Regions from separate parts of the Levilactobacillus sp. genome, predicted to be linked through region 1. Evidence: predicted binding sites of a transcription regulator. Region 1 holds the regulator's gene; the other holds the start of a gene.
What was found. The regulator LexA, encoded in region 1, represses DNA repair genes until DNA is damaged. The targets are predictions, from matches to a motif close to CNAACANNTGTTNG.
Positions count from the first base shown of each region.

Region 2: LKH74_RS03655 (Y-family DNA polymerase) is a predicted target of LexA. The motif match lies at 5,499-5,512, and genes of this name have one in related genera.

Region 1 covers NZ_JALCJA010000001.1:381,077-388,509, forward strand. The annotation lists gene LKH74_RS01825 (ABC transporter ATP-binding protein) at 1-1,212, opposite strand, end outside; gene LKH74_RS01830 (ABC transporter ATP-binding protein) at 1,202-2,962, opposite strand; gene LKH74_RS01835 (YneF family protein) at 3,098-3,322, opposite strand; gene LKH74_RS01840 (DUF896 domain-containing protein) at 3,423-3,671, opposite strand; gene lexA (transcriptional repressor LexA) at 3,866-4,495, shown strand; gene LKH74_RS01850 (nucleoside 2-deoxyribosyltransferase) at 4,973-5,413, opposite strand; gene LKH74_RS01855 (hypothetical protein) at 5,655-6,251, shown strand; gene LKH74_RS01860 (hydroxymethylglutaryl-CoA synthase) at 7,025-7,433, opposite strand, start outside.
Region 2 covers NZ_JALCJA010000002.1:190,884-198,316, reverse strand. The annotation lists gene LKH74_RS03680 (hypothetical protein) at 29-226, opposite strand; gene LKH74_RS03675 (sigma-70 family RNA polymerase sigma factor) at 329-892, opposite strand; gene LKH74_RS03670 (hypothetical protein) at 1,317-2,420, shown strand; gene LKH74_RS03665 (hypothetical protein) at 3,460-3,852, opposite strand; gene LKH74_RS03660 (hypothetical protein) at 3,866-4,174, opposite strand; gene LKH74_RS03655 (Y-family DNA polymerase) at 4,167-5,465, opposite strand; gene thiE (thiamine phosphate synthase) at 6,104-6,757, opposite strand; gene thiD (bifunctional hydroxymethylpyrimidine kinase/phosphomethylpyrimidine kinase) at 6,757-7,433, opposite strand, start outside.

The DNA of each region.
Region 1 (7,433 bases):
GCGCATCAACACGTTGATGGTCGACGTCTTCCCGGACCCCGTTTGGCCCACCAAGGCGACTGTTTGCCCCGGTTCAGCGACGAAGGACACGTCACGCAAGACCGGGTGCTCCTGGTCATAGGCAAAGGTTACGTGACGAAATTCAATCTTGCCGGCCGTAATCTTGGCATCCGCTACCGGATGTTGTTGGGGCGCTAAAGTCTGATCGTCAATGATCCGCAAGACCCGCGAGCCCGCGACCATCCCGTTTTGGAAGTCACTCAGGTTATCCATCATGTTACTCATCGGGCTGTAAAAGTTGTTCAGGTAGGTAATGAACGCGTAAATAACCCCCGCGGCCACGACCTCGTGAACGCCCCGGATCCCGAAAATTCCTAAAATGATGACGGTCCCTAACGCGTAGAACAAGTTAATGATGGGGCTCAACAAAAGCGAGTTGGTCCGAATCATATCGCGGCGGGTGCCGTAGTAGGCCTCGTTGGTCTTCTCGAAGTTCTTGGCCGTCCGCTTTTCTTGCCGAAATTCTTGAATGACACCGATCCCGGTAATGGCCTCGGCTAATTTGGTGTTCAGCTCACTGAGCCGTTCACGCATGCGCCGGTAGACCTTGGAACTGAACCGTTGGTAGTACCAGATCGTTAAGGCCAGAAATGGCACCAAGACCAGCGTCCACAGGGCCACGGTCACGTCAGTTGCGTACATCGCGATGAATGAAGAAATGACCGCAAATAACGCCAGCACCAGGGTGTTGAACAGCGCCCAGAAGTTGGAGAAGGTCATGGTATCGTTCATCAACCGCGACAGGATGGAGCCCCCCGGTGTTTGGTCGAAGTAGCGCATCCCCTTGCCATGTAAATCGTGAAATAATTTGCGACGGACATTTTCCAGCATGTATTCGGCGCCCATGGTACTGGTGTAGTTTTGCCAAAACTGGAAGATGGCCTTCACAATCATGCCGAAGAGATACAGCCCGGCAAACAGCCACATGATCACAATGGTGGCGTTATTGGTCCGTAAATACTTGTCCATATAGGTCTGCAGCAGCCACGGTAAGAAGACGTTGACCGCGCTGATCAAGGCCGACAGGATCACGGAGCCGATGAAAAACCACTTGTACGGCGCCGCAAACTTGAACAGCCGCTTGATCACGGTCAATTGCTCGCGACCGGACATGCTATGGGCCCAGGCGGATTCGTGCGTCTTATCTGCCATCACTGATACCTCCCTTCACTTGCGTTTCTAATTGTTGTTGCTCAAACATGCGTTGGTACCACCCGTGGGCGGCCATCAACTGCTCGTGCGTCCCGCGTTCGACGACGGCCCCTTGATCCAAGACCAAGATCTCGTCGGCATTCATGACGGAACTCAACCGGTGCGCGGAAATGATGGTGGTCTTGTTGGCCCGTTCGGCCTTCAGGTTCTCTAAGATCTCCGCTTCGGTCTCGGCATCCACCGCCGACAGCGCGTCATCCAAGATCAGCAACTCCGGATTGATCAACAGCGCCCGGGCAATCGCCAACCGTTGACGTTGACCCCCGGACAAAGAGATCCCTTCTTCACCGACCTCGGTATCGTAGCCAGCCGGCAATTTGGCAATCTGACCTGCCAGATCACTCTTGGCCGCCGCGGCTTCCACTTGCGCTTGGGTCGCTTCGGGCCGAGCAAAACGGATGTTTTCAAAGATATTTGTGGAAAACAGGAAACTTTCCTGTGGCACGTAGCCAATCGCCGGCAGGTAGCTGTCCAGCGCGTAATCTTTGATGGGATGACCGCCAAAGTCGATTTCGCCGGTGTAATTGTCAAACTCCCGCAGGATCAATTTCATAATCGTCGACTTTCCCGCGCCGACCCGCCCGACGATACCCAAGGTGTGGCCCGCTGGTAGCTCGAAGTCGATGCGTTTCAGGCTGGCCCCGGCGTTATCCGGATAGTCGAATTGCTGGACGTGATAACTCAGCGTCCCGCTCGGCCGCGTTTGAATTCCATTGGTCTGATCAATGATGTGGGTCTTTTGTGCCAACAATTCCATGACCCGGTCGTAACTGGCATTGCCCCGTTCCATGGTGTTGAACAACATCCCCACGGCAAACATCGGCCACACCATCATAGCCAGGTAACTGATGAAGGACACCAGGTTCCCAATCGTGATGACGTTGTGGGTGACAAACAGCCCCCCTAAGACGATGGTCGCCACGTACGAGATCGAAATAATCAGGGTAATGGCCGGGTCAAACATTGAATCCAGTCGGTTGACGTGCCGGTTGATCTCAATCGTCCGATCGACCTGGCTGTCAAAGTCGGCGACATCGGCGTCATCTTGGCCCAGTGTCTTGATGACCTTGATGCCACTGATACTTTCTTGGGCCTTGTTGTTCAGCCGTGAAAAGGCCGCCTGTGACTCGCCGAACGCCCGGTGAATCTTTTGCCCGAGATACCACGAGATGACCGCCAAAAACGGAAACGGCACGATGGCCAGCAACGTCAGCCGCCAGTCGATCAACGCCATCATGGCGATCAGCGTGGTGCCCCCAGTAATAATGGCGTCGGCGAATTGGAGAATCCCCCCGCCGGCGACCCGTTGGACGGCTTCCAAGTCGTTGGTCGCGTGGGCCATCAAGTCCCCGGTCCGATACTTCTGGTAGAAGACCCGGTCCATTTGCATGAAGTGGTTAAACAACCGGTTTCGTAACAGTTGTTCCAGCCGCGCCGCTCCACCCCAGATGGCGTTACGCCAAATGTAGCGCGTGGTGTATTGGGCCAAGGCCGCTAGCGTCACGAATAAGAGATCCATGGCCAGCACGCGTCCCGTCATGGTCTGCCCGTGAATGCCATCGACCATGTTTCCGATGATCCGCGGGGGAATAATGGCAATCAATGCCGTCAGCAAGAGGCCAATGACCCCGACCAGGTATCGCCGCCATTCCAATCGGAAATACCAAGATAGTTTGCGAAAAATACTCACGAACATCCCTCCTTAAAATTAGAATATGATTAAAATATAGCACAGACTTACTCATTTTACCGGAAAATCGTGAAATTACAACGAAAAAGACTCGCCCCAGGAAGAAACCTGGAAGCGAGCCTCAAATAAACCAACTTATTTTTTGTGTGCATTTTGTTGCATGGCGTTCATCATTTGATGAAGTTTCCGCTGTGAAGGCTTTTGGCCCATTTGCAACATCATTGCCCGTAATTGGTCTTCGTTGATTGGTGGATTGTCTTTCAGATAGTTTTCCATGTACTTCCGTGCGCCGAAAAAGCCACCTGCTGCACAGGCCAACCCCACGACGATCACGATTAAGATCCAGATCCAAGTTGCCAAGTCGTTTCCCCTCCTTTGATGAAGTCATTCATTTAACAATTCTACACAAACTTAACGCAAATTAAAAGAGCGAATCCCAAAAAGGACCCGCCAGTACGCCTTAATCGTCCCGTAAGCCTTTGTCGCGTTGAATCTGCCGGACCTTTTCCGGGGTGACTTCCTTACCATTTTTGTCGTAGACCTGCAACATCTCGACTTGGCTCTTGAAGCTCGCCCGGAAGAGCTTTAGGTATTGTTGCCGCAAGCCGGCACGTTCCGTCTTTTCCTCGGGCGTTAAGCCTTCCGCCTTATTTTTGTGTGCAAGTTCATTGATGCGCGTTAATAACGTGTCCATTGTTGGTTCTGCCATGAACAGTCCTCCTTGAGAAAAAATTTTGGGTTTAGTTATCGAAGTTTCCTTAAAAATTCAAGTCGACACCTATCATATCAGGGTTATTTTCAAATTTCAACCAATTTAACCGAACATCTGTTTGAAAACGTTCGGTACCTATGCTACAATTGCACTAAACAAAACTACGAATGACGAACGAGGTGGCAGAAAAAATGAGTAAGGCTTCTGAGAACAAACAAATCGCCGTTCTCCGCTTCATTTGGGAACGGGTCAACGAAAAAGGGTATCCCCCGACTGTCCGTGAAATCGGGGAAGCCGTGGCGCTTTCCTCAACTTCAACGGTCCACGGTCACATCGCCCGCCTGGAAAAGAAAGGCCTGCTGGTCAAGGACCCCACGAAACCCCGGGCGCTGGAAGTCACGCCGGCAGGACTGGAAGAACTGGGCGTCCACGAAGAACAGACCAAGATTCCCGTCTTGGGGACCGTCACGGCCGGCGAACCGATTCTCGCCGTTCAGGAAGCCACAGATTACTTCCCTGTGCCACCTGAATTCGAAAACGATGACGATCAACTCTTCATGCTCACGATTCGCGGCGAAAGTATGATCAATATCGGCATCTTAAATGGTGACCAAGTCATCGTCCGCCGGCAACAATCCGCCGATAACGGCGATGTCGTCATTGCCATGACCGAAGAAAACGAAGCGACCTGCAAACGGTTCTTCAAAGAAGCCGATCACTACCGGCTCCAACCAGAAAATGACACCATGGCGCCAATCATCTTGAATCACGTCAGCATCTTGGGTAAAGTCGTCGGCTTATTCCGCGACGATGTCCACTAGACTCTGCATACTTAAGTTAAAGCCAGCTCTCGATTTGAGGACTGGCTTTTTTAGTGACTGAAGATTGACTGGCAGCAATCGGCTAGAAAGATTGCCGTCATGCGATTTCGCGTTAAGACTAGTTGTTGACGACTGCAATAACCAAAACTGGCCACCTACCGTTCGCCAAAGGTGCTGACCACTAATAACCGACTAACCCCTTGTTAGCAGTTAGCTGCTCAATTATTTTCTTGTCAACACCGCGGGACTGATAGGCATTATCTCGCCGGAGACAGCCAGGGCCAGGGTGGAGCCAGCTGTGTCGACGGTGTTACCTGGCGTTGTTTGCCAGGTTACAGCGTGGGACGACTTGAAAGACTGGCCGGTTTTGCCAGGCTTTCAAGCGAACCGGAAGACCGTTCCTCAGGCTGGAGGTGTTCCCCAGAGCAGGCGGAACCCTGGCTGACGCAGGCACTGATTTAACCAATCCACCGATTGCTAGATGACTTCGCCGTGATAATGGCTTTCTGGCAAGGTTGAAAAGTCGTAAGCGGCCAAGGCTTCGGCTTCGCGTAAGTAGGCGTGGAGCCCCTCTGCCAACATCAGGTTTAAGATCGTATCCTTCTCGTGCAAGACCACGATTGGCTTCTTACTGTGAAAGGCGTACCCAATTTCAAAGGCCGTCCCCGAATCCACCTGGTCGTCCACGAAGTCGACTAGGGCAACGACGACATCCGCCTGGTCAATCTGGTGAACATCCATTTGGAAGGTTTCCGTTGCCCATTTGGGCGTCCCCATTTCCAGGTCATGAATTTCGTTCAATCGGGGGCTAAAGACGTTGCCCACCCGGGGATTGGCAGCCAAGGCCTTTTCTGCCCGTTCAATCCGGGAAATCTGTTCATCACTGAAGAAGGGTCCTGCTAAGTACACGTTAGTCAATCGAATCTCCTCATTTCTCTCTTGAATGTCCTTATTATACCGGAAACATTAACTCTATGCGATAGGTTTTTGATTAATATTCGGTTATAATTCCCCGAGAAGCCGTTTTCACGCACTACAAAAATAAAATATTCGAATTTGCCAATTGTTTCACGTTTTTTCGCGAACCCTTATCACTTCCTAACGGTTGCTATAATATTCATGCTATACTTAGCTTAACTTATCATGCGGAGGGGTTAACATGTTCTTAGGAATTGCGATTTTGGGTGCTATTTTCATTGTTATCACGTTTTTCTCGGTGATCAACGCTGGGCGACGGGGAGAATCACGGCGGGGCCCGTTGATTGTTTTGGTGCTCACAATTTTAGTCACGGCCGGCGCCATTTGGAAACTGCCCTACTGGTCGGCTGATCACCACCACAGTGACCAATCGGCAGCCAGCTCCGTTTCTAAAACGTCATCTCTCAGCTCCCAGTCTGGACAGGCCTTTGCCAGCAGCACGCCGACCATGACCCAAGCCGAAGCGGAAAAGCAGGTCGCTCAGCAGTTGGCGAAGTCCCTAAAGAAATTGGGCCCAGTCACTTTCGACAAGGCCAGCAAGACCTACACGTTGACCATCACCAATACCAATTTGAAGAAAACCATCAAGGGCTTACACGCCGATCCGAGTCAGGCCAAACAAGCCAAATGGCCGAAGTTTGCGCACAACTTCATTCAGACCAGCGCGTCATTGAAAAAGGCGTTGGGTAAGGGCTACAGCCTAGTGTTTCGGGTCGGTCACCAGTCGCCCGTCTTGGTCTACAAGGACGGCTACCTCACTAAGAATCAATTCGAATAGTTTGTAAAATGAAGGGTCTGGGAAAAACATCCCAGACCCTTTTGTATCACCTTTAAATGACCGAAACATGCGCCAACAGGCAACTGATTCCGCTTAGCAGTGTTAATTGAAAGTTGAAAGACGGAAATCAGCTGGCGTTATTGTTGTCATGCAGCTCATGGCGTTAAAAATAGTCGTTTACGGCTTCGCAATGAAAACTGGCCGCCTACCGTTCGCCAAATATGGGTTGGAACGCTGGGGCGGACGGGCCGAGCCAAAGAGCGGTCTCGACGCCTCGCTTTGAGCCGCAACCCACGTCTCAAAGACGCCAGTTTCCTAAGCGGCATGAATCGCGCCACTAAGGAAACTCCCACGGCTGAACCCATATTTGGCGAACTCTCGGCTAAGGTAGTGCATGCCAGAAATGGTCGTCTTAACCCCAGATAGTAGCTACATTGTCGACCGGTCCATCATTAACACAGTGTTACTGATAGACTTCAACCTTGCCGGAGGCAGCCAGGGGGGAGCCAGCTGTGTCGGCGGTGTTGGCTGAGGTCCTTTCTCAGCCTACAGCGCGGGACGACTTGAGAGACTGGTGATTTTTTCCAGGCTTTCAAGCGAACCGGAAGACCGCTTCTCAGGCTGGAGGTGTTCCCCAGAGCAGGCGGAACCCTGGCTGACGTAGGCGCCTGGTTTCACTAACTTTAAATGTCAGAACACCGCTGTTACAGCAATCAATACGTTAATTTTAGGTTGTTCGCCAGTTAACCGCCTGTTGGCTCACGCTTTCCGACCTAATTGGTAGCTTGATGACGGTACTGCCGTTGTTGATGTTGGCGGCCGGCCAAATAATACGGTGCCCGTTCTTGCCCCACGGCCAGTTGGGTATCGCGTCCATCGTTACTGAGTTGTTGCTGGAAAATGGCCTCGTATTCGGCCACACTGACGGCTTGGCGGTCGGCCAATTGTCGCGTTAAGAAGTCGTCGTCAAATCCAGATTGGTAATCGGGTTGCAGCACGCCGCTGAAGAATTCACCCTCGGCACCCGAGCCGTAGCTAAAGAAGCCCAACCGTTCGCCCCCGGTCAGTGTCCCGTGACGCAGTAAGGACAGGAAACTCAGGTATAACGACCCCGTATAGAGATTGCCGACTTCGCGATTATCCGCCTGGCTGGCCTCAAAAGCCGCCGTCAAGGATGCTTGC
Region 2 (7,433 bases), on a different contig from region 1:
TTCCTTTCGGTTGGCTGAGTGAGTGACGTTAGGCAACGGCCGTTTGCGTGGCCACGGTTGCGGCGTGAAATGGCAGGCCGGTCAAGCCAGCGAGGTAGCCGCCAAAGGCTTCGATCTGTTTGGCTTCCGGTGCGGCAACCGCGTTTTGCAAAACGATCTTAACGGGGTGGTCGACATCGTTGCCTAAGATAAAAGTGATGGTGGTCTTCTTCCAGTTGGTTTGCATGGTGGTGCTCCTCTCATGTTGCGAATTTTTATAAGTGATTGGCCAACCCTTATACTCTTACTAACGAAATCCAAACGGAATTTGTAACCCCCTGAGGGCAAATTAATTTAAAAAGTTTTCGGGCGGCGTCAAATGATTGACCAAACGGCGGATGAGCGTGCGCCGCCATTTGTACACCGTATTGTGGCTGACGCCGTGTCTGGCGGCGATTTCGTCGGCCGTCAGTTGATCGACCAGCGTGCCCACTAGAAAGCGCCACTCGCCGGTACTGCCGGACGCGCCGATGACCCGTAACAGGTAGCGGCGGAAATCCTGCTGGCCGATGGCGTCTAAAATGTCCGCGTCACTGGCGACGGTCTCCAGCAGTTCCGTCTGGTCGCCGTCCTCCTGGCGGTCATTTTGCTTGCGGTCCCGGCGCAACCGGTCCAGCAAGGCCCAGTAGATCTTGCGCTGGGCGTAGGCTAAAAATTGGTGCGGCTTGGCCTCCGGGTCGTCGGGAAAATCGACGTAGACCTCCGGGAACAACAGCCGTGCCTCTTGCAGATAGTCCTCGTAATCGGGGTGCGCCGGGCGAATGTGCAGGCGCTTGAGCGTGGCGTACAAAATCATCTCGTGGTCGCCGGTATATAGAAATTTATAAGCAGCAGCGTGCGGTGTAGGTTTCATAAATGAATCATCCTCTCAATTCTGATGATCCATGGCCATGGATTAGCCCCTACATTACCGGACGTGGCCGGCCCGCGCCACTGTCGAATATTTCGCCAAAACCCCGGTATTTTGCCCCTATTTTCCGGTGCTTGTGGGCCGCAACTTTACTCAGCCGCGGTGGAACTGGCTTTCGTCAAAATAACGAATTTGGGATTTTGTGGGGTATTTTTATTTTGGCCGGGAAATTTATTTTAAAAAATTTTTGCCGATTGCTAGGAGCCACGCCACCCCCGATTTCTCGCCCCCAGTCTGTTTTTTTACCCCGATTAATCCGCTTAACTGCGAAAAAATTTTGTCTGTTTATGTTCAGAGCGTTAAAATTTGTGGTATAAATGATTATGTAACCAGTTACAACAATACTTATTTGAGGGGACTTTGAGTCATGAGAAAAGCAGTTTTGTTAACGGCCGCAGCCACGGCTGCCCTGCTCTTTGGCGGGACGACGCTGGCCCACGCCAAGACCTATACACAACACGGTAACGCATTGGCCAACTACAATGTCAACAAGTATAAAACCGTGAAAAACAAGAATATGTTCGTCAAGCGCTACACCTTCCAGCAGAGTTACTCGAACATCTTCCAGACCAGTCCTACCAGCATTTCCAGCACCAAGGGCAAGAAGGTCACGTTCAAATCCAACGTTTTCCTGCCAGTGACGTACAACCGCTCCGCTGACTGGGGCAACCCCCAAAGCGAAGTGCTGACCAAGGATGGCAAGACCTTGTACGAACTGATCACCACCAGTTCGCAAAGCACGGAAGGCTGGATCGTCCGTTACAACTTGGGCGCACTCCGGAGTAAATTTGGCATCAGCACGTCTCACATGGACGCCCTGCGTCGCGCCACTTACGACCACTCCGTCAACCAAATGACCAGCACCGACAAGGCCATCATGAAGTACATCAAGATTGGGCCGAAATTTAACACCGGTCACGGTCAATCACTGGCCATGAACCCTAAGAACGGCCAACTCTGGTTCATCGGCGCACCCGTTAAGATTCACTCCAATGTCCAACAGGTCTCAACCAAGACGTTGAAGCCAACCAAGAAGATCAAGTTCATGTTGAAGAACACCGTTACCATGGGGTCCAACCTGACGTTTGACAAAAAGGGCAATGCCTACTTCTTTACCTACTCCAACGGCGGCTGGGCACCTAAGGGCGCAGTCAAGATCTACAAGGGTAAGATCAACAAGAAGTCAGTGAAGTTCCACTTGGTTATGCAAGGTCTGCGTTACCGTCCAGGTACCAAGCCACAGTCCATCGCGTACAACGTTAAACGTAACCGGTTGTACTTCGTCTCCGACAGTAGCATTTCATCCGTGCCCGTTTCCAAGCTGGGCCATTTGAAGGCTAAGCAGGTCGAAGCCACCAACTTGAGCGGCAAGCGTGAGTTTGAAGGTATCCAGTTCACCAAGAACGGTGCGGGTTACCTGATGACCAACAAGGGTGCCGAGTTGATGAAGACCACAACTAATAAATTTTAGCTTATAATCAAATTGGGTAGTCGCCGCGAGTGGTCCACGGTGACTACCTTTTTTGCGTTCTTCCGTTTTATGTTGGTTACTTGGTGAAAGCCTGCCGCTGCTTGCGCCTACCTTATCCGTTGGTTACACGGTGTGTGCTGGCCGCCTTACCGTTCGCTAGAGATGAGTCGGAACGCTGAGGGCGTCGGCCCGAGCCACAGAGCGGTCTCGGACCTCAACTTGGAGCCGATGGCCCGCGTCTCCAAGTTGCCAGTTCCCTAAGTGCCCTGGCCCGTGGCACTAAGGGAACTCCCACAGCTGAACTCATCTCTAGCGAACTCTCGGCTTTGGTAGTGGTTGTCCATGACGGTTGAGCCAACAGTTGCCCTTAATGTAGCTGAAAATTTCAGGTAGCCGCCGGGGACCACGCTGCTGACACTGATTGCGTGGATGACAGTCACAAACGTTGTGGCCGTCATCCACTACTGCCGCCAGTCATCACGACCCAACGTTGAGCAACCTGAATCCCTGACGGTCGCAGGCACTATCGCCACACACCCCCACTACGACACAGCCACGTTGACGGTACCGATAAATCAACCGCTGCTGACAACCATCATTGTAGCCGAGAGTGGCGCGAAATCTAGGTTCAGCCGGGGAATTTGCCAGTGGGCTTTGCTGGTAAATTGGTGACTTTGAGACGTGGTTTTCGGCTCAAAGCAAGGGCTGAGACCGGGCTTGGGCTCAGGCCGTCCTCCCCCAGCGTTCCAACCTAGATTTCGCGCCACGGTAGGCGGCCAGCACCAACTGCGCCAACTTTAGATAGCTGAAACGTGCGCCAACAGGCAACTGGTTCCGCTTAACAAAGCAGTTAATTTCACAATCGGTACCGAACGAGTAAACAAACGGTCGCCGCAATGTTATACTGGCACCGAGGTGGGCTTCAACCCATCTGTGAAACACACCATAACTCAATCTCCAACAAAGGGAACACTGATGTCGCGGTCGGCATCGATGGTCCCTTTGCTAAACCAAAAACGTGCACCGACCCTCTCTGTGGTCAGTGCACGTTTTTCGGTGAAACAACGCATCGAATTGCGGCTAGCGCTACCGATTGGCATTTACCGGTAGGCAGCTGGCAAATGATTTGATCGTCAAATACCCCGGCAATCACCCCATCCAAAAGCTGAATGGTCTGATTGTCATCCACCACGTTTAATTGCAGGTGGACCGGCTGTTGACTGCGCCAGGCTGCGGCGAGGCGCTCACTGACGACCGCCGCAGTTTGTTCAGGCAAGGGCCGTTCCACCTGCTCGGCCGCATGCATTTTGGCCAAGGCGCTGGTGTGATCGGACAAGTAGAACCCGCCCCACTTCAACATGCCGCGGTCGTGATAATCGCGGTGAAAGAAGTTCTGGGCGAGGTCGTCGTTGTCAGTTTGGTGCAAGATCATGACGCGTCACTTCCTAACGAATCCAGCGCTGACTCAGTGGCCAGCGCACGCGACCGAAGTCGACAAAATGCAGCGTAAGCGCCGTTCCCTGTCGGACCTGGTTGAGGACTCGCTCCAAGACGGCCAGGTCGGTGGTGCGCAGTGAATGCAGCGGAATCGACCGTTCGCGATGATTTTTTCGTTGAATGTCCAAGAAGAAATTGAAGACGTGGCCGTACTGATTATTGACCACATCCAGGCGGTATTGACAGTGCCACTGGGCCGTAAACAGGGGCTGCAAGCGACGTAAAATCAACTCAGCTTCCTTGGTCTCATCAATCAAAGCTATTCCCCCCATTGTGGCCCCCGACCAGCGCGGCCCGGCGTAACATGGTGCCGCCCTTCAAGAGGCTGCTGGCCGGAATGACGGCGGTCTTGCCAAAGCGGTCCCGCAGTTCGTCGATGACCCGGTCAAATTTATCGTCCTTGATCTGGCGTTGGGGGTCTTGAAACAAGTCCAGTTGCAGCCGGCCGCTGGGGCTCAGACGTGACAGACCGACCCCTAGGTTGCGGACCGGTTGGCCGTCCCAATTCTCCCGAAACAACGTCACCAATTCCCGGATAATCGTTTGGGCGTTGTCGGTCGGGTCGATGCGCCGGCTGTGGTGTAAGCCGCTGCGGCCATCGTCGGCTTGGCCATCCCAAGCAAAGCCGACGTACAGGCTGATACAACTGGTCTGTTGCTGGTGGTGGCGCATGCGGGCCGTGGTCTGCAGGCCGATTTCACGCAAGACCAGCTCGATTTCACTTTGCACGCGGTAATCGCGCGGCAAGACCTGCGAATTGCTCCAGCTCTTCTCCTTGGGCGGGCGCACCTGGGTGAAATGACTGCGGTCGATGCCCCAGGCCAGCGCAAAGAGTTGCGCACCCATCAGCCCCATCGTTTGCTGCAACTCATACGGGTTCACGTGGGCCAGCTCACCCATGCTGTGGATCCCCAGTCGCTGCAGGTGCGCGGCGGTGCGGTGACCGATGCTCCACACCTTGGTCAGCTGCGTGATGGGCCAGATATATTGCGGAACCGTCTCGTAGGTCAGACGGCCGATCAACTCGCGGTCGTGTTTGGCCTGCAGATCCAAGGCCAGCTTGGCTTGAACGGGGTTCTCCCCAATGCCGACCGTCGTGTACAGGCCCAGCTCATGACGAATCCGCAACTGAATCTTGCGGGCGACCTCCTCTGGCGTGCGGCCAAACAACCGCCACGACTTGGTCATGTCCAAGATGGACTCATCGATGGAATACGGAAATAAATCGGCATCGGTCACGTACTCGCGAAAAATCTTATTGATGGCCAGATTTTTTTGAATGTAAAGGTTCATCCGCGGCGGCACCACCAAAATGCGCGGGTCACGGGGGACCTCGTATTGCCGGGAGACATTGCTGATGCCAAAGAGCTTTTTGGCCATCGGCGACGCGGCCAAGACCAGCCCCGAACCGGTATTGTCCGCTTCCGACATCACGACGATCACGGATTTCAGCGGGTTCAACCCCCGCTCCACGCTCTCGACGCTGGCGTAAAACGACTTGTTGTCGATCATAAAGAACATCCCGTGTGGTTCGTGGCTGTAGTCCATGGCACGTTTCCTCCCTTCGTTGTTCTCATTATACGAACACTTGTTCTAATTTGCAAGGGGAACAGCGAAATTAATCGCTAACTTTTTGGGCAACCCACTGGCCTCGTTTTCCAGAATCATTCAGGAAAAGATTCACTTGCTTATCCCCTGATTAGCGGCCGTGAACATAGACCGATTTTGTCCACCAACCCGCCACCCTTTAAACTAACTAAACCACCAATTTAACAGTCCGGTTATGCCATTAAATTAACTAACAGATTGTGGGATTACCTTATTTTAGTGGCTTTTATTTGGTAGTCGTGTTAGAATGTACTTGTGAAGTTAGCCCTAGTCAACTAGCTTCCTCAACTTTTAAGCAGGTTTCGATTTGCCGCACTTAAACACGGTGAAATCGGACCTGTTTTTTGGTTTTACCGGACCAAACCAGGCTGTTACAGCTTTTTGGGTGTGTCCAAATGTATGCGCTTACCAATCGAATCTTTTCAACCCGTGTGTATTTAAAAAAAGACCTAGTTCCGAATGATTCTCGGAGCTAGGTCTTTTGTGATAGAAGCTATTCAGGAGCGGCCGGTATTCATCGACCACCCTCGACTAAAGTCACAGGTTTGTGGGAACAGTCTGCTAAACTACCACGACCATTACTTTTGAAAAGCGCGCCGCATGGCCTGCGTGTCGGCCAAGGGGTCATCACTGCGCGTCAACAGGGTGATGACTGCGACCCCCGCGGCTCCTGTCGCCGCGATGGCTGGCAGAGAGTCGACCGTCACGCCGCCGATTGCCACGATGGGCACGTTGGCCTGCTTGACCAGCGCGGCCAGACCGTCGACACCCATGGCCGGATCGGCGTCATCCTTGGAAACAGTCGGGTAGATGGGACCGCTACCGATGTAGTCGATACCGTCAATCTGGTTGGCCGCCGCCACCTGAGCCGCCGTGTTGCACGACAAGCCCACGAACATCCGTCGATCATCGACCTTTTCGATGACCTGCTGAATCTTCTGGTCGCTTTGGCCCACGTGGATGCCGTCCGCATTTAGCAAGATGGCCAGATCCACGTCGTCATCCACGATAAACGGGATGTTGGCCTCGTGACACTGCACCCGCAAATCGCTGCCCAGCGCCAACCGCTGCTCCTCATTTAACGTACTGGCACCCTTGTCTCTGAACTGAAACGCCGTGATACCGGCATCCAGCATGGTCGCCAACACCTTACGCAAATCTTGACCGGGAACGTCTTGGCTCCCCGCCACAAAGTAGGCCCGTAACAGGCCTGGTTCAAACGTCACTGACATTATTCAGCGCCTCCTTGATTGTAAGCCCAATGGTTCAATGGTCCGTGACCGTGGCCGACCGCGATGGGATTGGCGATGGCCGCTGTCACGTAGTCCTTGCCCAGGCGAATGGCCGATTCGAAATCCTTGCCCTTCGCCAGTTCGGCGGTGATGCAAGACGACAGCGTGTCGCCCGTGCCGTGAGTCCGCACAGTATCATAGCGCGGTGCCGTCAGCCAAAATGACCGCCCGTCATCTAGTAACACGAAGTCACTGGCCTTATCCGGCGTGGCTTCGTGGCCGCCCTTGATGATGATGTTCTTGGCCCCCAGGTCTTGGAGTGCCACGGCAGCCCGTTCCATATCAGCCGCCGTCGTAATCTTTTGCCCGGTCAAACGTTCGGCTTCCGGCAAGTTAGGCGTCAACACATCCGCCAGCGGCACCAGCTCTTCACGCACCGTGGCCACGGCATCGTCGGCCAACAACGCCGCCCCGCCCTTGGCAATCATGACCGGATCGACCGTCAATGGACCGAACTGGTATTTTTTCAAATTTTCCACGACGCCATGCACGTGAGCTGCATCGGCCAACATCCCCGTCTTGCAGGCCCGAATCTTCAGGTCTGCCGCTAGTGAGGCAAATTGTTCGTCAATTAATTTTTGCGGCAAGGCCATAAAGTCCTGCACACCCAGTGTAT